DNA from 2 places in the Embleya sp. NPDC001921 genome. Region 1 is predicted to be linked to the other one. Evidence: riboswitches for the same ligand, from Rfam matches in the RefSeq annotation. Region 1 holds a riboswitch; the other holds the start of a gene.
The links. Region 1 has a riboswitch for glycine ahead of gcvP (aminomethyl-transferring glycine dehydrogenase). Riboswitches for the same ligand answer to the same signal wherever they lie in the genome.
Positions count from the first base shown of each region.

Region 2: linked by a shared signal. The riboswitch ahead of gcvT (glycine cleavage system aminomethyltransferase GcvT) and the one ahead of gcvP (aminomethyl-transferring glycine dehydrogenase) in region 1 are both predicted to bind glycine.

Region 1 covers NZ_JBSFEO010000002.1:283,722-294,463, forward strand. The annotation lists gene ACWCPW_RS03005 (TetR/AcrR family transcriptional regulator) at 1-454, shown strand, start outside; gene gcvP (aminomethyl-transferring glycine dehydrogenase) at 495-3,413, opposite strand; glycine riboswitch at 3,475-3,611, opposite strand; glycine riboswitch at 3,614-3,710, opposite strand; gene ACWCPW_RS03015 (DUF4230 domain-containing protein) at 3,759-4,451, opposite strand; gene ACWCPW_RS03020 (DNA polymerase IV) at 4,507-5,856, opposite strand; gene ACWCPW_RS03025 (SanA/YdcF family protein) at 5,897-6,583, opposite strand; gene ACWCPW_RS03030 (MerR family transcriptional regulator) at 6,630-7,244, opposite strand; gene ACWCPW_RS03035 (bifunctional nuclease family protein) at 7,649-8,122, opposite strand; gene ftsR (transcriptional regulator FtsR) at 8,277-9,002, opposite strand; gene ACWCPW_RS03045 (FHA domain-containing protein) at 9,029-9,547, opposite strand; gene gcvH (glycine cleavage system protein GcvH) at 9,921-10,307, opposite strand; gene ACWCPW_RS03055 (DUF881 domain-containing protein) at 10,381-10,742, opposite strand, start outside.
Region 2 covers NZ_JBSFEO010000080.1:8,607-19,348, forward strand. The annotation lists gene gcvT (glycine cleavage system aminomethyltransferase GcvT) at 1-1,057, opposite strand, end outside; glycine riboswitch at 1,247-1,349, opposite strand; glycine riboswitch at 1,350-1,443, opposite strand; gene ACWCPW_RS48465 (AAA family ATPase) at 1,634-2,365, shown strand; gene ACWCPW_RS48470 (enhanced serine sensitivity protein SseB) at 2,395-3,111, shown strand; gene ACWCPW_RS48475 (enhanced serine sensitivity protein SseB C-terminal domain-containing protein) at 3,167-3,895, shown strand; gene ACWCPW_RS48480 (ABC transporter permease) at 4,204-5,199, shown strand; gene ACWCPW_RS48485 (ABC transporter substrate-binding protein) at 5,237-7,003, shown strand; gene ACWCPW_RS48490 (ABC transporter permease) at 7,106-8,113, shown strand; gene ACWCPW_RS48495 (ABC transporter ATP-binding protein) at 8,113-9,213, shown strand; gene ACWCPW_RS48500 (ABC transporter ATP-binding protein) at 9,258-10,646, shown strand; gene ACWCPW_RS48505 (trimeric intracellular cation channel family protein) at 10,695-10,742, shown strand, end outside.

The sequences.
Region 1 (10,742 bases):
CGGGGTCACCCGGCCGACCGTGTACCGCCGCTGGCCGTCCAAGGCGCACCTGGTGCACGAGGCGGTCTACCCGGCCCGGGAGATGAGCTTCCGGCCGTTGCCGCACGAGGACTTCGCGACCGGCGTGCTGCGCTTCGCCGAGGCCGCGCTGGAGTCCTTCCGGCGCCCGGAGACGGCGGGCGCGGTGCCGGGGCTGCTCGCCGAGTACCGCGACCAGCCCGAGCTCAAGGAACTGCTCGTGGCCCGGATGGACCCGGTCCGGGCGATCTTCCGGGCCTTCGTGGCGGACGCGATCGCGCGCGGCCAGGCCCGCCCGGACGTGGACGCCGATCTGCTCTTCGAGTCGCTCAGCGGCGCGCTGATGTTCGGCGTGCTGGGCAGCGACCTGGCCGCCAAGCCCGGGTTCGCCGCGTCCGTGGCCCACCTGCTGACCTACGGCGCGGCCCGCCCCTGATCGAAGCGCGTTCGATCGGGAGCGGGCCGCGCGGTCGAGGTCAGTTGTTGCCGTACGCCTCGATCGGCGGGCACGAGCAGACCAGGTTGCGGTCGCCCTGGGCGCCGTCGATCCGACGCACCGGCGGCCAGTACTTCTCGGCCGGCACCACACCGGCCGGGAAGACCGCCTCCTCGCGGGTGTAGGCGTGCGTCCACTCGCCCGCGAGCAACGCGGCGGTGTGCGGCGCGTTGCCGAGCGGGTTGTCCTCGGCGGGCAGCGCACCGGACGCGACCCGGTCGATCTCGCCCTTGATCGCGATCATCGCGTCGCAGAACCGGTCGATCTCCCGCAGGTTTTCGCTCTCGGTCGGCTCGATCATCAGCGTGCCGGGCACCGGGAAGGACATCGTCGGCGCGTGGAAGCCGTAGTCGATCAGCCGCTTGGCCACGTCGTCGACGCTGACGCCGGTGGCCTTGGTGATCCCCCGCACGTCGATGATGCACTCGTGCGCGACCAGGCCGTTCGGGCCGGTGTAGAGCACCGGGAAGTGCGGTGCGAGCCGCTTGGCGATGTAGTTGGCGCCCAGCACCGCGACCTGGGTGGCCTCCTTGAGGCCGTCGGGGCCCATCAGGCGCAGGTAGGTCCACGGGATCGGCAGGATCGCCGCCGAGCCCCACGGGGCGGCCGAGATCGGCCCCACGCCGGTCTCCGGGCCCGCGGTGGGCTGGAGCGGGTGGTTGGGCAGGTACGGCGCCAAGTGCGCGCGGACCGCGACCGGGCCCACGCCCGGACCGCCGCCGCCGTGCGGGATGCAGAAGGTCTTGTGCAGGTTCAGGTGCGACACGTCCGCCCCGATCGCGCCGCCCGGCTGGGCCAGCCCGACCAGCGCGTTCAGGTTCGCGCCGTCCACGTACACCTGGCCGCCGGCCTCGTGCACCGCCGCGCACACCTGCTCGATGCCCTCCTCGAACACGCCGTGCGTGGACGGGTAGGTCACCATCAGCACGGCGAGCGTGTCCCGGTGCCGCTCGATCTTGTCGTGCAGGTCGGCCAGGTCCACGTCGCCGTTCTCACCGGTCTTGACCACCACGACGCGCATGCCCGCCATCACCGCGCTGGCCGCGTTGGTGCCGTGCGCGGAGGAGGGGATCAGGCACACGTCGCGGGCGGTGTCGCCGTTGGCGTGGTGGTAGGCGCGGACCGCGAGCAGGCCCGCGAGTTCGCCCTGCGAACCGGCGTTGGGCTGGAGCGAGACCTTGGCGTAGCCGGTGATCCGGGCCAGCGAGTCGGCCAGCCCGTCGATCAGCTCCAGGTAGCCCGCGGCCTGGTCGACCGGCGCGAACGGGTGCAGGTTCGCGAACTCGGGCCAGGTGATCGGCTCCATCTCGACCGTGGCGTTGAGCTTCATCGTGCACGAGCCGAGCGGGATCATCCCCCGGTCCAGCGCGTAGTCCTTGTCCGCGAGCCGCTTGAGGTAGCGCAGCATGTCGGTCTCGGAGCGGTGCGTGTGGAAGACCGGGTGGGTCAGGAACTCGGTGTCGCGCAGCAGCGCCGTCGGCAGCGCGTCGGCGGTGTCCGCGTCCAGCGCGGCCACGTCGCCGGTGACCCCGAACGCGCCCCAGACCCCCTCGACATGCGCCCGCAGCGTGGTCTCGTCGCAGGTGATCGCGACGTGGTCGGCGTCCACCGGGCGCAGGTTGATCCCGGCGGCGCGGGCCGCGGCGAGCACGTCCCGCGCCCGGCCCGGCACCCGCGCGGTGATCGTGTCGAAGAAGTCGCCGTGCACGACCTCGACGCCGCCCGCGCGCAGCCCGGCCGCGAGCACGGTGGTGTACCGGTGGGTGCGGCGCGCGATCGAGGTGAGCCCGTCCGGCCCGTGGTAGACCGCGTACATGCCGGCCATCACGGCCAGCAGGACCTGCGCGGTGCAGATGTTGCTGGTCGCCTTCTCCCGGCGGATGTGCTGCTCGCGGGTCTGCAGCGCGAGTCGGTAGGCGGGCGCGCCGTCGGAGTCCACGGACACCCCGACCAACCGGCCCGGCATGCTGCGGGTGAGCTTCTCGCGGACCGCCAGGTAGCCCGCGTGCGGGCCGCCGAAGGCCATCGGCACGCCGAACCGCTGGCTGGTGCCGACCGCGATGTCGGCGCCCATCGCGCCGGGCGCGCGCAGCACGGTGAGCGCGAGCAGGTCGGCGGCGACCGCCACCAGCGCGCCGTGCGCGTGCGCGGCCTCGATCACCGGGGTCAGGTCGCGGACCCGGCCGTCGGCGCCGGGGTACTGCAGCAACACACCGAAGCAGCCGCCCTCGGGCAGCCCCTGTGCGGTGTCGGCGACCACGACCTCGATGCCCAGCGCCTCGGCGCGTGTACGCACCACCGCGATCGTCTGCGGCAGCGTGGCCGCGTCCACCACGAACACGTCGCTCGTGGCCCGCCCGGCCCGGCGGGCCAGGGTCATCGCCTCGGCGGCGGCGGTGGCCTCGTCCAGCAGCGAGGCGCCCGCCACGTCCAGGCCGGTCAGGTCGGTGACCACGGTCTGGAAGTTGAGCAGCGCCTCCAACCGGCCCTGCGAGATCTCCGGCTGGTAGGGCGTGTAGGCGGTGTACCAGGCCGGGTTCTCCAGCACGTTGCGGGTGATCACCGGCGGGGTGAAGGTGCCGTGGTAGCCGAGCCCGATCATCGAGGTCAGCACGCTGTTGCGGGAGGCCAGCTCGCGCAGCTCGGCGAGCACCTCGGCCTCGCTGCGCGCGGCGGGCAGTTCGAAGCCCTCCAGCGCGCGGATCGCGGCGGGCACCGCCGCGTCGGTCAGCTCGTCCAGGGATCCGTAGCCGATCGCGGCGAGCATCTTCGCCTGCTCGTCGGTGTCCGGACCGATGTGCCGGCCGGTGAACGGCGACGCGGCCTCCAGGCCGGTCAACGAGCCGGGGCCGGAGGGGAGTACGGCGTGAGCACGCGGGGCGGGGGTGCGCGGGGTCATCGCGAAAGGCCTCCTGGATCGCTCCTGGACGGACACGCGGGTCGCGCGTCCACCGGCCTCCCCCTCTGTCATCTGTACCTGAGAGCTTCACCGCGCCCGGAGTACCGGTCGGACCGGTTCCCACGGGCGCGATTTGCACCGTCGGCGAGGATCCGACCCGACTCGGCGAGCCACGCGCGGATCCTGCTTTCCAGAGTGCCCACGACCACGCGGTACGGGTGCCTGAGAGATTCCGGGGAGGAGTTGCTCCTTCGGCGCCTCGTGTGCACGACACGAGGACTCTCCCGCGCGAACGTAATGGGCGGCTACAACGGTATCAGCGTGACACCCACCAGGGGCTTCGCACTAGGCGTAGGTCACAGTGGTCGTGGTGTAACCCAGCGAGCGCATCATCCCCTGGAGCATGCCGGTGGTGTTCCGCTCCGCGCGCTCCACCAGTCCCGCGGTCTTCGCCGCGTCGTCGATCTTCTTGGTCGCCAGCACGTAGAGCTGCTGCTGATCGCCGGGATTGCTGGAGAAGAAGTCGCCGAAGCGGTCGAACAGGCCCTTGTCCTGGGCGATCACGTGGCTGTTCTTCTGGTCGAGCGCGGCGGGCGCGAGCCGCGCGTGCGGGAGCTTGATGGTCACGCTCTTGTTGTCCGGCGAGGTCTGGATCGCGTCCTGGCCGATCCCGCCGAACTCCACGAAACCACCCACCTGGCCGACGCCGACGAACAGCGTACGTTGGCCTCGGACCGCGTCCGGCAGGAACTTCGCGTCCTTCTCCAGGTCCACCACGACCTGGAAGGTGCCGCTGACCGCCTCGTAGCGGCTGAGATCCTGCACGGCCTTGAGCATCACCGGTCCGCTGTGGTCCTTGGTGGTCTCGCCGAACGGATTGAATTTGCCGGGCAGCAGGTTGACCAGGCCGACCAGCACCAGGGCCAGCACGATGAAGCCGACCAGGAGTGTGACCAGGAAGGCGGGCAGGCCGAGCCTGCGGCGAACCGATCGGAAGGCACCCTGCCCTCGCGCCGGCCGCTCTTTGACATCAGTCATTGTCGGGACACCCCCGAGGAGTCGTCTGCCCGGCGCCTGCCCCGGATCACCCGGGCTATCCCCCGTCGGCGGCGGGCAGCGGAATCGGCTCCCCCGGTCGCAGCGCGGGATCGGTGATCGCGAACGTGCGCACCCGGCCCGGTTTTCCGCCCGGTACCTCGAACCGCACGGTGACCCGCCCGACGCCGCTGCCCTGCACCCAGCCGGGCCCGAACTCCTCGTGCACCACGTCCTGGCCGGGCGACCAGGAGACCCGCTCCGGGGCGGCCTGTGCCGGCGCCTCCCGGTCGGCCTCCGCGTCCTCCTCGTGCGACTCGGCGGGTTCCGGTTCGGCCGTGCCGAACAGGTCCTGCTGGGCGAAGTCGGCCAGCCCGCCGACGCCCACCCCCAGCAGCCGCACGCCGCCCGTGACGTCCACCTGCGCGGCCAACCGGCGGATCGTCTCGCGCACCACCCCCGGGTCGTCGGTGGGCCCGCGCAGCGTCTCCGAGCGGGTCAGCGTGCTGAAGTCGTAGCGCCGCAGCTTGAGCACGATCGTGCGCCCGGAGCGTCCGGCGGCGCGCAACCGCTCCACGCACCGGATCGAGAGCCGGTCCAGTTCCCGGGTGATGCGCTCGCGGTCGACCAGGTCGGTGGGGAAGGTGTCCTCCACGGATACCGATTTCGCGTCCCGGTCGGCGACCACCGGACGCGCGTCCAGCCCGGTGGCGAGCACGTGCAGGCCGTGTCCGTGCGCCTGGCCGAGCAGCCGGACCAGTTCGCTCTCGTCGACGGCGGCCAGGTCGGCCACGGTGTCCAGGCCGGCCCGGCGCAGCACGTCGCCGGTGGCCGGGCCGACCCCGGGCAGCGCGCGCACCGGCAGCGGGTCGAGCATCGCCCGCTCGGTCCCGGGCGCGACCACGCACAGCCCGTCGGGCTTGTCCGCCTCGGAGGCGATCTTGGCCAGCAGCTTGGAGGTGGCCGCGCCGACCGAGCAGGTGAGCCCGGTGGCCGCGTGTATGTCCGCGCGCAGGCGCACCGCGATCTCGGTGACCCGCTCGGTGTCCAGGGTGCCGCCGTGCGGGCCCGCCTCCAGATCGACGAACGCCTCGTCCAGGCTGAGCGGCTCCACCAGGGGCGACAGGCGGTGCAGCAGTTCCATCACGGTGTCGCTGACCTGGCGATAGAGCGCGAAGCGCGGGCCGAGGAAGGCGGCGTTGGGGCAGCGCCGGCGGGCCTCGCCGATCGACATCGCCGAGCGCACACCGAACACCCGGGCCTCGTAGGAGGCGGTGGCCACCACGCCGCGCACGCCGATGCCGCCGACGATCACCGCCTTGCCGGCCAGACTGGGCTTCGCGACCTGCTCGACCGACGCGTAGAACGCGTCCATGTCGAGATGGAGGATGCCCGGGGCCTGTCTCACACCGGGCAATGATGACGCACGGGTGCGACAGAACGCGCGTTCAACCGCTCAGGGCGCGTCGGATCTCGTCGCTTTCCGGGCCCTTCACCCGCGGATCCGGCTTGAGCACGATCTGCCCGGTCGCCTTGATCGCGGCGAGCGTCTCGCGACCGGTTCCGTACACGGTGGGCCCGATGTGGCCCCACGCGAAGGACTCGTCCGGGACGCCGTACGCGGATATCCCGGCGGCCCGGCACAGGCCGAGCGCACGGCGCAGATGGAAGCTCTGCGTGACCACGATGACCCGGTCGATCCCGTAGACGCGCTTGGCGCGTATGCAGGACTCCCAGGTGGAGAATCCCGATTCGTCGGTCACGATCCGGTGTCGCGGGATTCCCCGGTCCGCGAGGTAGCGCCGCATCACCCTGGTCTCGTCGTAGCGGTTGCCTCCGCCGTCGCCGCTGACCAGGATCACCCGGGTCTTGCCGGCGCGGTACAACGCGAGCGCGACGTCGAGCCGGCGGGCCAGGAGATCGGACGGCCGGTCCCCGTGCACACCCGCGCCGAGCACCATGGTGACGTCCTCGTGCGGCACGTCGGCCACCGTGCGGACCCGGTTCCCGGCGTACAGATGCAGCCCCGTGATCGGGGCCAGCCCGGCCACCGTGAGCAGGACGGCGGCCTGATAGCCGCGCCGTTGGGCCCGCCGCGAGCGCGGCGGGGTCGGCCGACGAAGGATCACGTCCATGGGGACGTCCTGCCCGGCGAACCGGTTCCCACCCGCCCCGGGCGCCTCAGACCGCTTTGTCCCGGCGTCTGCGTGCCAGTTCGTCACCCGGATGGACCTGCGTGATCGGTTCCCCGGTGCCGGTGTGCTCGCCCTGGAGTTGCGCGAGCGAGCCCTCCACCTCGCGCCACACCGCCCCCACGGCGATCCCGAAGACCCCCTGACCACCCTGGACCAGGTCGATCACCTCGTCGTAGGACGTGCACTCGTACACGCTGGCACCGTCGCTCATCAGGGTCATCCCGGCCAGGTCGCCGATCCCGCGACCGCGCAGGTGGGCCACCGCGATCCGGATGTTCTGCAGCGAGACGCCGGTGTCCAGGAGCCGCTTGACGATCTTCAGCACCAGGATGTCGCGGAAGCCGTACAGCCGCTGTGTGCCCGAGCCGTGGGCCGGGCGGACCGTGGGCTCGACCAGGCCGGTGCGGGCCCAGTAGTCGAGTTGGCGATAGGTGATGCCGGCCGCCGCGCACGCCGTCGGGCCCCGGTAACCGACGTCCTCCGACGGGGTGCCGGGCGGCGTGACGTCCTGCCGCCGGGGGCCCGCACCGGGGTCGGTCGCCGGCAGAGGACGTGCCGTGCGGGCGCGTTCCGCCGCCGTGATGTCGCCGGTGCTGCTCACGCCGACCTCCCTTTCGTCTCCCCGCGCCCGAGTACGGCGCGGAGAGTCTCTTTCAGTCCCGGGCCGCAGGCGGCGAGGTGCAACGCGCAGGGGTCATCCCGGAACTGTCGATTTCGACGGTAGGCAGTCACCAACAGCGCGTCAACGACCGGGCCGTTCGGCACGCCGAGTGACGCTGCTCGCACGAGTGGTTTGAACCGGTTGCCCAGGGGTAGGTCTGGCCGCTTTGCCTCTGATCGAAGCGGATCGAGCCGGATCGAGCGTGATCGGCGGCGCGCCGGCGGGCCCGCGTGGGCGCCGACCGGTCCCGGACGCGAAAAAACCGCCGTCCGCTACCGCCTCGCCGGGAGCGGCGGGCGGGACGGTCGGCGGTTTCGGACGTGCACCCGGCCGCGGCGGGCCGACTATTGGCTCGTGGTGCCGAAGTCCTCGGGCGAGATGTCGTTCAGGAACTCCCTGAACTTCTCGATCTCGTCCTCCTGCTCGTTGGGGATCACGATGCCCGCCTCGTCCAGGACCGCGTCGCTGCCGACGATCGATGTCCCGGTTCGCAGCGCGAGCGCGATCGCGTCCGACGGACGCGCGCTGACCTCCACGCCGCCGGAGAAGACCAGCTCGGCGTAGAACACGCCCTCGCGCAGGTCGGTGATCCGGATCTGGGTCAATTCCTGGCCCAACGCCTCCAGCACGTCCCGGAAGAGATCGTGCGTCAGAGGACGCGCGGGTACCACGCCCTGTTGGGCGAACGCGATGGCCGTCGCCTCTACCGGGCCGATCCAGATGGGGAGATAACGATCGCCCCCCGTCTCCCGTAGGAGCACGATCGGCTGGTTAGAGGGCATCTCCACCCGGACGCCCACAACCTCTAGCTCGTTCACATCGCCACACTAGCGCGCTCGGCTGTCGGTCACCGATCCCCGGGGGCCGAATAGGTCGGGGATTCGTCGTTTTTTCTTCGTGGCCCTGTGTTCACGTCCCGGTCCGCCTCGCGGTCCGATCGGCGCCCGTCGGCGGCGGCGCGGGCGACGCGGGTCAGCGGCCCAGGCGGGGCGCGAGCGCGGTGGTGACCAGGACGGTGTGCAGGCGCGAGGTGAGCGCGAGCAGGTCGCGCACGGTCTCCTCGGCGCCCGCCTTCGCGCGGGCGCCCCTGCGGTGCAGGAGCGGCGCGACGATCTGTTCGACCAGGGCGGCCTCACGGTCCGCGGCGGCCTTGGTCTGCCGCAGGTGGCGCGGCTCCACGCCGTAGCGGCCCAGCGCGGCCACCAGTCGGGCCACCACCAGCGCGTCGCCGTCGTAGACCACCGCCTGCTCGCCGTCGCCGGCGGCGCCGGGTCGCGGACGATGCGGCTGGATCAGGCCGAATTCCTCCAGCCGGGCCAGGTCCGTGTCCTGGATGCCGGCCGCGGCGATCAGGCCCGGCCGGTCGAGCAGCACCGTGGTGCCCTCCCGACCGGCCGAGTCCGGATCGCCTTCGGTGTCCTGCGATCGTGGGGATTCGGCCGGGGTCGGGCCGGCCGGTTCGAGCCCGCGATCCATCGCGTCCAGTTGATCCTTGATCACCCGGAGCGGCAGGTAACGGTCGCGCTGCACACGCAGCACGTAGCGCAGTCGTTCGATGTCGGCGGGGCCGAACTTGCGGTAGCCCGACGGGCTCCGCTGCGGCTCGATGAGCCCTTCCGCCTCGAGGAACCGGATCTTGGAGATGCTGATGTCCGGGAACTCGGGACGCAGCAGGGTCAACACCCCGCCGATGCTCAAGGAGACCGATCCGGCCGCCGCCGGACTCACCCGATCTGCCCTTGGCGGCTGGGGAAGAAGACCAGTCGGTACTTGCCGATCTGTACCTCGTCGCCCGGCGCCAACGGAACCTCGTCGATCCGCTCGCGGCCCACGTAGGTGCCGTTCAGGCTGCCCACGTCGGCGACCGCGAAGCCCCCGGGCGTGCGGCGGAACTCGGCGTGCTTGCGCGAGACCGTGACGTCGTCGAGGAAGATGTCGCTCTGCGGATGCCGACCGGCCGTGGTGCGGTCCGAGTCGAGCAGGAAGCGGCTGCCGGAGTTGGGGCCCCGGCGCACCACGAGCAGCGCGGTTCCCGGCGGCAGCGCGTCCACCGCGGCCTGCGCCTCGGGGGTGAGGATCTCACGGGGCGCGGGTTCCGCGTCCAGCGCCTCGATGCCGCTGATCGAGATGGTCGAGGTCTGCTCGGACGCGCGCTCGGCGCCCGCGCCCAGCCGAGCGCCGCAGTTGGAGCAGAACCGGCCACCGGGCGGATTGTGATGCCCGCAGGCGCCGCACACCACCACGTCGGCCTCCTGACCCGTGCCGGTCGCACCTCGACCTTCGGTCGAGAGTTGCCCGAAACTTATGCGCGCCGTGTGTTCCTGGTCAACAGCGACATGCCCGGCGGTCGCGTCGGACTCGCCCAGGTGCGGAGCGGGTGCGGGGGGTGAGCCGGCGGACGCCCCGTACGGGGTGCCCGGGGGCATCGTCGGCGGGGCGGCCGGCGGGTTGCCGGACCTCCCCGCATCGGCAGCCGGCGCGTCGCCGGAGCGACGGGAACGACCGAACAATTTCGCGAACAACTTCACGGGCGAACCTCCCCGAGAGAACCTGGCCCGCCCGTGGGGCAGGAGGAGTGGGTCGTGGTGATGGACTGCCTACCGCTTCGCCGGGCCGTCAGGAGCCCAGGCTGTTCTGATAGGCGGCCGCGTCCAAGAGCGCGGCCGGTGCGGCGGGATCGTCGAGGCGTACCTCGAACATCCAACCGTCGCCGTAGGGATCGGAGTTGACCAACTCCGGTGCACCGTCGAGCACGTCGTTGACGGTGGTCACGACGCCGTCGAGCGGCGCGAAGAGGTCGCTGACACTCTTGGTCGATTCCAGTTCGCCGCAGGGCTGTCCGGCCACGACACGGGTGCCGATGGGCGGCAGCGTGACGTAGACGATGTCACCGAGCGCGTCCTGCGCGAATTCGGTGATGCCGATCCGCACCGTCCCGGAGATCTCTTCCATGACGCGCACCCATTCGTGCTCCGTCGTGTACGCGAGATCTGCGGGGTACATGCGGACAGCCTGCCCTTCTTGCCTGATGAGTGTGCACCGACGGCGACCGGCGGACTGATTCTGTCAGGTGTGCTCACCCGTTACCGGCGCCCGGTGCCGAGCGAGCGTAACCAGGCTTGTTCGCAGGCCGCAAGGCGTCGATCAGCACCTCCTGCGAGGGGGTGACAATGGCCCCCGCCTGCTTCTTCTCCAGGGTCTTGACGACACCCCCGGGGATGTTCAACGCGGGCTGGAGATCCTGCGGATTGCCGATCACCTTGAACACGTACGGCGGCAGCACCTTGGTACCGTCGATCACGATGTCGCCGGGCGGCGTGCCGTTGAACCAGGTGCCGGCCACCACGCGCACGTCGTTGATCTGGATCACCTCGGCGCCCGCCGCGCGCAGTTCCTGGAGCGTGTCCAGCAGCACGTCGCCGCTGACCGTGCGCTGCG
Region 2 (10,742 bases), on a different contig from region 1:
CGGCCCTGCCGCGGATGTCCACGGCCAGGCGCGTGCCCGGTTCGGCCCGGTCCGTGCTCACGTACGCCATCGCGATCGGCACGCCGAGCGTGGGCGAGGGTGCGCCGGAGGTGACCTCGCCGACCTTCTCGCCGGTCTCCGCGTCCACCACCGGATAGCCCGCGCGCGGGACCCGCTTGCCCGGCGAGGTGAGCCCGACCAGCGTGCGGCGCACGTCCTCTTGCGCGGCGGCCAGCGCGTCGCGCCCGACGAAGTCCTCGGGCTTGTCCAGCCGGACCACCCGGCCCAGGTTGGCCTCGTACGGCGTGGTGTCCCGGGTCAGCTCGTGGCCGTACAGCGGCATGCCCGCCTCCAGGCGCAGCGTGTCGCGGCAGGACAGGCCGGCCGGCACCAGGCCGTGCGGCGTGCCGGCGGTCAGCAGGGCCTCCCACAGGGCGACCGCGTCGCCGGGCGCGGCGAACAGCTCGAAGCCGTCCTCGCCGGTGTAGCCGGTGCGCGCGAGCAGGACGGGCACGCCCGCGACCTCGGTGCGCAGGATCGCGTAGTACTTGAGCGCGGGCAGGTCGGCGTCGGTGAGCGAACCGACGATCGCGGTCGACGCGGGGCCCTGCACGGCGAGCAGCGTGTACTCCTCGGACGCGTCGCGCACGGTGGCGTCGAACTTCTCCGAGCGGTACGCCAGGCTGCCCGCGACCACGTCGGCGTTGGACGCGTTGGCCACGACCACGAAGTGCTCGTCGCCCAGCCGGTAGACGATCAGGTCGTCGACGATGCCGCCCTCTTCGGTGCAGATCATCGTGTACCGGGCGCGGTCGATCCCGATCTTCGACACGAAACCGACCAGGGCGTGGTCGAGCGCGCGGGCGGCGTCCGGGCCGGTGACCTCGATCTCGCCCATGTGGGTGAGGTCGAACAGGCCGGCCGTGGTGCGCACCGCGGTGTGCTCGTCGCGTTCGCTCCCGTACCGGAGCGGCATCCGCCAACCGGCGAAGTCGGTCATCGTGGCCCCGAGCGCGTCGTGCACGGCGTCGAGCGGGGTCCGGCGGTCGGTGGTCATGCGAAGGCTCCTTCGAGGGGGCGCCGGCGGGAACACGCCAAGGGCGCGGGCCGGTCGCGGGCATGGCGAACGGCCGCGCGCTCGGCCGGCGCGGAAGGTGACGGGTACTGCGGCGAATACGACAACAAAGGGGGCTCCCTGCCACGGCTTTCAGCCCTTTTCGACCAAAGTCGGTCGAAAAGTGGGGTGCCCTCCCCTTCTGTCATCGGAACCTGAGAGCTTCATCGCGTCGAACTCGCGATTTGCACCGTGGGTGAACCACACCGGCGGTGTGGTTGCTTTCCAGAAGTGCCTGACCCATGCGGTATCGGTGCCTGAGAGATTCCGGGGAGGAGTTGCTCCTTCGGCGCCCCGCTCGTGGGCGAGGACTCTTCCGCGTGGGGTCGACGGCCGTTATGAGGTTGTGCCCGGCATGCTAGCGCGTGTCGTCAATCCCCCGCCGGGACCGGGACCCGCCGAGTCCGGACCCCGCGGGGACCGGGCCCGGCCGAGTCCGAGGGATCACCGGCACGCGCGCGCACCCATGGGTGCGACACCATGCGCAGGGCATGACGGTTGTGACACAAGGGAGGGCTCGTGGAGACGGACTCGGCGGGGGCGCATACCGGCGCCGCGACGGGCGGCGTGTTGATCCCCCGGTCCGTGCACGACCTCCGGGAGGAGCGCGATCGGGCGGGGGAGGGGATCGGCGACCGGGTCGTGGACGTCTTGGTCTACCCGGCCTCGTGCGTGCTCGTGGTCACCGGCCTGCCGGGAGCCGGCAAGAGCACGCTGCTCGCGCGCGTGGTCACCCCCGGCGCCGGGGTGGCCGTCCTGGACGCGGACCTGGTCCGGGCCCGCTGGGCGGTACGGGCGGGGCGAATCCCCTACCGGGTCTACCGGCCGCTGGTGCGGCTCTCCCACTACGGCGAGGTCGCCCGGGCGCTGCGCGGCCCCGGCGCGGTGGTCGTGCACGACAGCGGCCGCAACCCGATCCTGCGCCGGGCGCTGGTGCTCGCGGCCCGTCGGCGCGGCAGCTCCGCGCACGCGCTGCTCCTGGACGTGACCGCCCAGCAGGCGCTTTCCGGCCAACGCGAACGCGGGCGCGGGGTGTCCACACCGGTGTTCGCCCGGCACCACCGCGAATGGCGCGAGTTGCTCGCCAGGCTGACGCCGTGGCTGGACGCGGGACCCACCCTGGCGTCGGCTCCGGGCGGCTTCACCTCGTGCGTGCTGCTCGACCGACCGGCCGCCGGGCACCTGGGCCGGATCGTGTTCGCGGAACCCGTACCGGGACAGTCCCGACGACGGCAATCGAGCGAGAAGTAAACTGCGGCGGACACCAGAGGAGCACCACCATGCCGTTCCCGGCCAATCCCGTGGAGAGCGCGCTCGTCGCGGCGATGCGTGATCCGTCCCGGGCCGAGGCCCTCTTCGAGGCCCTGGCCGAGGCGGACGTATGGGTGCCGCTGCCCGAGGGCGGCAACCCGGGCGACAGCGAACTGACCCTGCCCACCACCGAGATCGACGGCCGGCCGTACGTCCCGGTGTTCTCCTCGGAGGAGGAGTTCCGGCGGGTCGCCGGACCGATGGCGTGCACCGTCGCACCGATGCGCGAGTTCGCCCGCGGCATGCCGCCGCACGTGGGCATCGCGGTCAACCCCGGCGGCGAGGTGGGCATCCCGATCCCGCCGCCCGGCGTGCTGGAGCTGGCCCGACCGTCCGGCTCGGGCCCGCGCGGCGCCCGCGTGCGGCTGTACGAGCCGGACCAGGAGCCGATGGACTTCCTGATCGCGGCCGCCGCCGAGTTCACCCACGTACCGGTCGTGCTCAGTGCCCGCCGCGGCCTGGGCGTGATCGAGAACGACCCGCCGTGCCTGTTCATCGGCGTCGAGTTGGACCGCTGGCAGGAGGAGGACCGACTGGCCGCGGTCGGCGCCCTGGAGCGCGCGCTCGGCCGGGCCGCGTGTCCGTGGCCGGTGAACGTGGTGCTCCTGGACGTGGCGCAGGATCCTGTGGGGGACTGGATGCTGGAGCGGACCCAGCCGTTCTACCTGCGCGTCGACCAGCGCTGAGCCCGCGTCGGACAGCGCGACATCGGTACATCGGTTCGGATTCGGGGAGGACGTCGTGAACCAGGTCGAGCAGGCCTTGAGCCAGGTGGCACCCGGGCGTTACGACGCCTACGAGCGGTTGCTCGAAGCGCTCACCGGCGCCCACGTGTGGATGTTGTTGTGGCAGGGGCAACCGGGCAGTCCGGACGCGCAGTACGGGAACATGGACGTGGCCGGGTGGCGCTACGCCCCGGCGTTCACGTCCGAGGAACAACTGCGTCTCAGTGGCTGGGACCGCTCGTTCGAGGTCTGTCCGGTCACCGAGATCGCGTCCTCGCTGTACACCGACCGCTGGGGCCTGTGGCTGAATCCGCACGCCCAGGGCGGCGGCGTCGGTGTGCCCTATCTCGACCTGCGACGCATCGTCGGCGGCCTGGACCGGTTGATGGCCGGCCCCCTGGAAGTCGGCGAACCCACGTTGTGGGACCCGGCGTTCTACGCGCTGCTGGGCGGCCAACTGTTCCAGACCCAGGTGGTGCGAGCCGCCCATCGGGCCTGGGTGCGACCCGCGGTCGGACCCGAACGCCTCGTGATCGGGCTGCGCCTGACGGACGATCAGCCCGCGACGATGCAGCGGATGCGGGACGCGATGGCCCGCGCCTCGGCCGCGGCGCCGGCCGGACTCACGTTGTCCTCGGTCGCGTTGGACGACCCGTTCGACCCGGTCGCCGCGTGGATGCGCGACCACACACGCCCCTTCATCGGCATCGACATGCTCGACGAGGCCGCCCGCGACACGCGGTGATCGACGATCGGCACACAGTGGCGATCGCGGGCAACAGGCACTGATGCCCCCAAAAAACTGACGTCACGTCATCAACCGCTGCCTTGTTGTGATTTCGTGACCGATCTACGCGGATCAACCGGTGAATCGTGTCGACGTAATCACGGTTCAGTAAAGGTATTCCGCGACCCCTGTTGGTGACCCGCGTCACGGAGGAGTCTCACCCGGACGACAGATCCCGAAGATCATTGGGATCGCAATGCCGGGTATGGCGACGGGATCGGCGATCCCGAGCCGCCGTCGCATCCGTGAGCGGGGAGGGTCGATCCATGACGGCACCGATCGAGACCACCGGTGTGGCCCGAGAGGCGCACCCCGAAGCGATCGCCGAATCCTCCGGCGTACGCATCGAGGGTCGTTCCCTGGGCCAGATCGCGTGGGCCCGATTCCGTCGCGACAAGGTCGCGATGGCCGGTGGTGTGGTGATCGTCTTCATGGTACTCGTAGCGATCTTCGCACCCTTGATCACCTCGGTCGTCGGCGGAGACCCCACGGAGTACCACGACGACCTGCTCGACCCGGTGCTGAACATCCCCAACGGCAGCTTCGGCGGCGCCAGTTGGGACCATCCACTGGGTCTGGAGCCGGTCAACGGCCGGGACATCTTCTCGCGCATCGTCTACGGCGCCCGGATCTCGATGCTGGTGGCCTTCCTGGCCACGCTCCTGTCCGTGGTGCTCGGTGTCGTACTGGGCACCGCGGCGGGCTACTTCGGTGGCTGGGTCGACGCGCTGATCAGCCGCGCGATGGACGTCTTCCTGGCCTTCCCGCTGCTCCTGTTCGCGATCGCGATCGGCAGCAGCCTCCAGGGCGAGGCGTTCGGCCTCAAGGGCGACACGCTCCGGGTCACCGTCCTGATCTTCGTGATCGGGTTCTTCAGCTGGCCCTACATCGCCCGCATCGTGCGCGGCCAGACGTTGTCGCTGCGCGAACGCGAGTTCGTCGAGGCGGCGCGCAGCCTCGGGGCCACCGACCGGCACATCATCTTCAAGGAACTGATGCCGAACCTGGTCGGCCCGATCCTGGTCTACGCCACGCTGCTCATTCCCACGAACATCCTGTTCGAGGCCGCCCTTTCTTTCCTCGGGGTCGGCGTACAGGAACCCACCGCCTCGTGGGGCGGCATGCTCGCGCGCGCCGTCCCGCGGTACGAGGACGCCCCGATGTTCATGGTCGTCCCCGGAGTCACGATCTTCATCACCGTGCTCGCGTTCAACCTGCTCGGCGACGGGCTTCGAGACGCCCTGGACCCACGCAGCCGCTGAATATCCGGCAAGTCCCCACGAGGAGGCACGACCAGCGATGAAACACCCGGTAACTCGCAGGCGCAGGGCCCAGGCGCTGATCGGCATCGTTGCGGTCACCGCGTTGGCCGCAACCGCGTGTGGCGGTGGTGGCGGCGGCTCGAAGAAGAAGTACTCGCCGAGCAACAAGGCCATCACCGAGGTCGTCAACCAGTCGACCAAGAAGGGCGGCACGCTCAAGCTGGTCAGTTCGGACAAGTTCGACTCGCTCGACCCGGGCGACATGTACTACGCCTCGGCCTGGAACTTCTCCCGGCTGATGGCCCGTCCGCTGCTGACCTTCAAGCCCGCCCCGGGCAACGCGAGCTACGAGTTCGCGCCGGACCTTGCCACCGACGTGGGCAAGACCGACGACGGCGGCAAGACCTGGACGTACCACCTGCGCAAGGGCGTCAAGTACGAGGACGGCACCGAGGTCAAGGCCGCGGACGTCAAGTACGCGGTCGAGCGGACCTTCGACAAGGAGATCCTGCCCAACGGCCCGGCGTACTTCACCCAGTACCTGGACCCGGACGGCACCTACAAGGGCCCGTACAAGGACTCCGCGGACAAGCAGGGCCTGAACGCGATCGAGACGCCGGACGACTACACCATCATCTTCAAGATGAAGGAGCCGTTCGCGGACTTCAACTACCTCGCCGCGCTCCCGCAGACCGCGCCGGTGCCGCGCGCCAAGGACACCGGCAAGGAGTACGTCAAGCACCCCCTCGCCTCCGGCGCGTACATGGTCGACGGCCAGTACGAGCCCGGCAAGGCGGTCAACCTGGTCCGCAACCCGAACTGGGACCCGAGCACCGACCCGCTGCGCAAGGCGCTGCCGGACCGGATCGAGCTCCTGGAGAAGCAGGACGCGAACGACGTCGACAACCGGCTCTTCGCCAACACGGCGCAGCTCGACGTGGTCGGCACCGGGGTCCAGGCCGCCGCCCAGAACAAGATCCTCACCGACCAGAAGCTGGCCGGGAACTCGGACGACGCGGTCTCCGGCGCGCTCGCCTACCTGGCGATCAGCTCGAAGACCCCGCCCTTCGACAACGTGCACTGCCGGCGGGCCGTGCAGTACGCGGTGAACAAGGCGCAGATGCAGCGCGCGGTCGGCGGTGAGGTCGGCGCGGACATCGCGACCAACCTGATGCCGCCGACGCTGGCCGGTTCCAAGGTCGCCGACATGTACCCCAACGGCGCCAAGCACACCGGTGACGTGGCCAAGGCCAAGGACGAGCTCAAGCAGTGCGGCAAGCCGGACGGCTTCAGCACCGTGCTCACCGCGCGCAGCAACCGGCCCAAGGAGGTCGCGGGCGCCACGTCGGTGCAGAACGCGCTCGCCAAGGTCGGCATCAAGATCGAGATCCGCCAGTACCCCTCGGGTGACTACTTCACCCAGTTCGCCGGTGTGCCCAAGTGGGTGGCGGACAACAAGGTCGGCATCATGTTCATGCAGTGGGGTCCCGACTTCCCCACCCAGTTCGGCTTCTTCCAGCAGATCGTGGACGGCCGGGCGATCAAGCCCGCCGGTGGCACGAACCTGTCCGAGCTGAACGACCCGGCGGTCAACGGACTGATCGACCAGGCCACGCGGACGATCGACCCGAACGCGAGTGCGGCCATCTGGCAGCAACTGGACCAGAAGGTCATGGAGGCGGCGGTGATGGTCCCGTTCGCCTGGACCAAGTCGCTGCTCTACCGCCCGCCGAACGTGACCAACCTGGTCGTCACCCCCGCGTACTCCGGGATGTACGACTACCTCAACATCGGTATCCAGTAAGCCTGCGACGAGGTCAGTAGCCCGAAGGAGAGGTGAAGGCCCGTCAGTTCCGGTGCGGGGAGTGGTGATCCCGCTCCCCGCACCGGACCGGGTCGCCGGCTCATGATTTTCTATCTGCTCAGGCGGCTGGCGGGAGCGGTGGTGCTCCTGTTGATCGTCACCATGGCGGTCTTCGCCATCTTCTTCCTGATACCGCGTCTGGGAGGCGCCACAAGCGACCAACTCGCCGCGCGGTACGTCGGCAAGTCGCCCAGCCCGGAGGCGATTTCGCAGGTCAAGCACAGCCTCGGGCTGGATCGGTCGGTGCCCGAGCAATACGGCAAGTTCGTCAAGGGCATGGTCGTCGGCAAGGACTACGACACCGGTGTCCGCAAGGTGCACTGCGCGCCGCCGTGCCTGGGCTTCTCCTTCCGCAACAACCTGGAGGTGTGGCCGCGCCTGCAGGACCGGATCCCGGTCACCCTGTCGCTGGCCGCCGGCGCCGCGGTGATCTGGTTGGTCGTCGGCGTGTCCATCGGCGTGGTCTCGGCGCTCAAACGCGGAACCCTGTGGGACCGCTTCTCGATGGGCTTCGCGCTCGCGGGCGTCTCGCTGCCACCGTTCTTCACCGGCCTGGTGGCGCTGGCGTTGTTCAGTTATCAATGGCCCATCTTCAAGGGCGTGCACTACGTGCCGTTCTTCGACAATCCGGGAAGCTGGGCCTGGAACCTGGTCCTGCCCTGGCTGACCCTGGCGTTCCTGTACGCGGCCCTGTACGCCCGGCTCACCCGGGCCGGCATGCTCGAAACGATGAGCGAGGACTACATCCGTACCGCGAGAGCCAAGGGCCTGCGGGAGCGGGACGTCATCGTCAAACACGGGCTGCGCGCGGCGCTCACGCCGATCCTGACCATCTTCGGCATGGACGTCGGTCTGCTGCTCGGCGGCGCGATCCTGACCGAACAGGTCTATTCGCTGGACGGCATCGGCAAGTTCGCCGTCGAGGCGATCACGCAACAGGACCTGCCCGAAGTGCTCGGCGTGACGATGATCGCCGCCATCTTCGTGATCCTGGCAAATCTCGTCGTGGACCTGCTCTACGCGGTCGTCGATCCCCGGGTGAGGACCTGATGCCCCGTCTGCTACCGCGCCGCAAGCGGGACTCCGCGGCCGAAACAACCAAGCTCGCCCCGGCCGGACCACCGCCGGCCCCCGAGAACTTCCTCGAAGTGCGCGGCCTGACCGTGCACTTCCCCACCGACGACGGCCTGGTACGCAGCGTCGACGGCGTCGACTTCGCGCTCCAGCGCGGGCGCACGCTGGGCATCGTCGGCGAATCCGGCTCCGGCAAGAGCGTCACGTCGCTGGCGATCATGGGCCTGCACGGCAACACCAGTGCCCGGATCGGCGGCGAGATCTGGCTGGACGGCCAGGAGCTGGTGCGCTCCACCGCCGAGCAGGTGCGACTGATGCGCGGTCGCCGGATGGCGATGATCTTCCAGGACCCGATGTCCTCGATGCACCCGTACTACACGGTGGGCCACCAGATCATCGAGGCCTACCAGGTGCACAACGAGGTGACCGGCAAGCAGGCCCGCGCCCACGCGGTGGAACTGCTCGGCCGGGTGGGCATCCCGCGCCCGGACCGGCGGGTGGACGACTATCCGCACCAGTTCTCCGGCGGCATGCGCCAGCGCGCGATGATCGCGATGGCGCTGAGCTGCGACCCGGAACTGCTGATCGCGGACGAGCCGACCACGGCGCTGGACGTCACCGTGCAGGCCCAGATCCTGGACCTGATCCGGGACCTGCAAAGGGAGTTCGACTCCGCCGTGGTGATGATCACGCACGACCTGGGCGTGGTCGCCGAACTCGCCGACGACGTGTTGGTGATGTACGCCGGTCGGGCGGTCGAGCACGGACCCTCGCGGACCCTGTTCGAACAGCCCCGACACCCGTACACGTGGGGCCTGTTGGGCTCGCTGACCCGGCTCGACCGGGAGCGCCAGGCACGACTGATGCCGATCAAGGGCAGCCCGCCGAGCCTGATCTCGCTGCCCTCGGGCTGTGCGTTCCGCACCCGCTGCCCGTACGCGGACCACAACGACGGGCGGGAGAAGACCGAGGTCCCGCAGCTCGTGGAGATCGAGCCGAACCACCGCACCGCGTGTCACCTGGACCTGGGGGAGCGCGAGCGGATCTGGACCGAGGACATCAGGCCGCGCCTGTGAGCGGGACGGCGAACGCGAAACCGGATGGGCACGTGGCCGGCCACATGGGTGGGACAGGGAACGGGAACGCTGAAGTGACCGAGGGCGCCCGAGCGGGAGACGACGTGAAAGCTGCGCAGGCCGCCGAGGCGGGAGCCGCGTCCCCGGACGCGCGGGAGCGGGATGTGCTGGTGCGCGTGCGCGGGCTGCGCAAGCACTTCCCGATCCGATCCGGGATGACCCGACGCCGGGCCGGCACGGTCAAGGCGGTGGACGGGCTGGACTTCGACATCCGCGAGGGCGAGACACTCGGCCTGGTCGGCGAGTCGGGCTGCGGGAAGTCGACCACCGGGCGGATGGTGATGCGGCTGCTCGAACCCTCCGAGGGCACCATCGAGTTCGGCGGACGTGACCTCACCAAACTCTCGCGTGGTCAACTGCGGCCGCTGCGACGCGACTTCCAGATGATCTTCCAGGATCCGCAGTCCTCGCTGAACCCTCGGCACACCGTCGGCACCATCGTCGGACTGCCGTTCCGGTTGCAGAAGGTCACCCCCGAGGGCGGGATCAAGAAGGCCGTGCAGGAGTTGTTGGAGCTGGTCGGGCTCAGCCCCGAGCACTACAACCGCTATCCGCACGAGTTCTCCGGCGGCCAGCGGCAACGCATCGGCATCGCCCGCGCGCTGGCGCTGCGGCCCAAGCTCGTGGTCGCCGACGAACCGGTCTCCGCGCTGGACGTGTCGATCCAGGCGCAGGTGGTCAACCTGCTGGACGACCTGCAGAACGAGTTCGGCCTGACCTATCTGATCATCGCGCACGACCTGTCCGTGGTCCGGCACACCAGCGACCGGGTCGCGGTGATGTACCTCGGCAAGATCGTCGAGATCGCCGACCGCGAGGACCTGTACAGCTCGCCCAAGCACCCGTACACGGTCGCGTTGATGTCGGCCGTACCGGTTCCGGACCCGGCCCGGCGGGAGACCCGCGAGCGCATTCTGCTCAAGGGCGACGTGCCCAGCCCGATGGACCCGCCGCCGGCCTGCCGGTTCCACACCCGGTGCTGGAAGGTGCAGGACATCTGCAAGACCCGGGAGCCACCGTTGGCCGAGGTGGCCGGGCGGCATCAGGTGGCCTGCCACTTCCCGGAGAACATGCCGACGGGGGAGGGCGCGGGCGAGGCGGTGGAGTTGGTGAAGCCGGCGGCGACCGAGCCCGTGGCGCCGGTGCCGGCGGCGCGCGAGCCGGCGGAGGCCGCTCCCGCGGAGGCCGCTCCGGCGGTGGAGGGCGCGGCGCCCGGGGCGGAGGTCGCTTCTTCGGAGGCGGCTTCGGAGGCGGGTTCCGACGCGGCTCCCGAGGCGGCCCGAGAGGCAGCTCCGAAGGCGGCTCCGAAGGCGGCCCCGGATCCGGCGGAGAAGCCCGATGGGAAGGACACACCGCCCACACCGGCCCCATGAGCATCGGCTCGTTCCGGGCGGTGTAGAACATCCGGTATGTCGCCCGAGGTGCCGCCCGAGATCTACCACCACACGCTCCAACAGGTCCTGGACCTG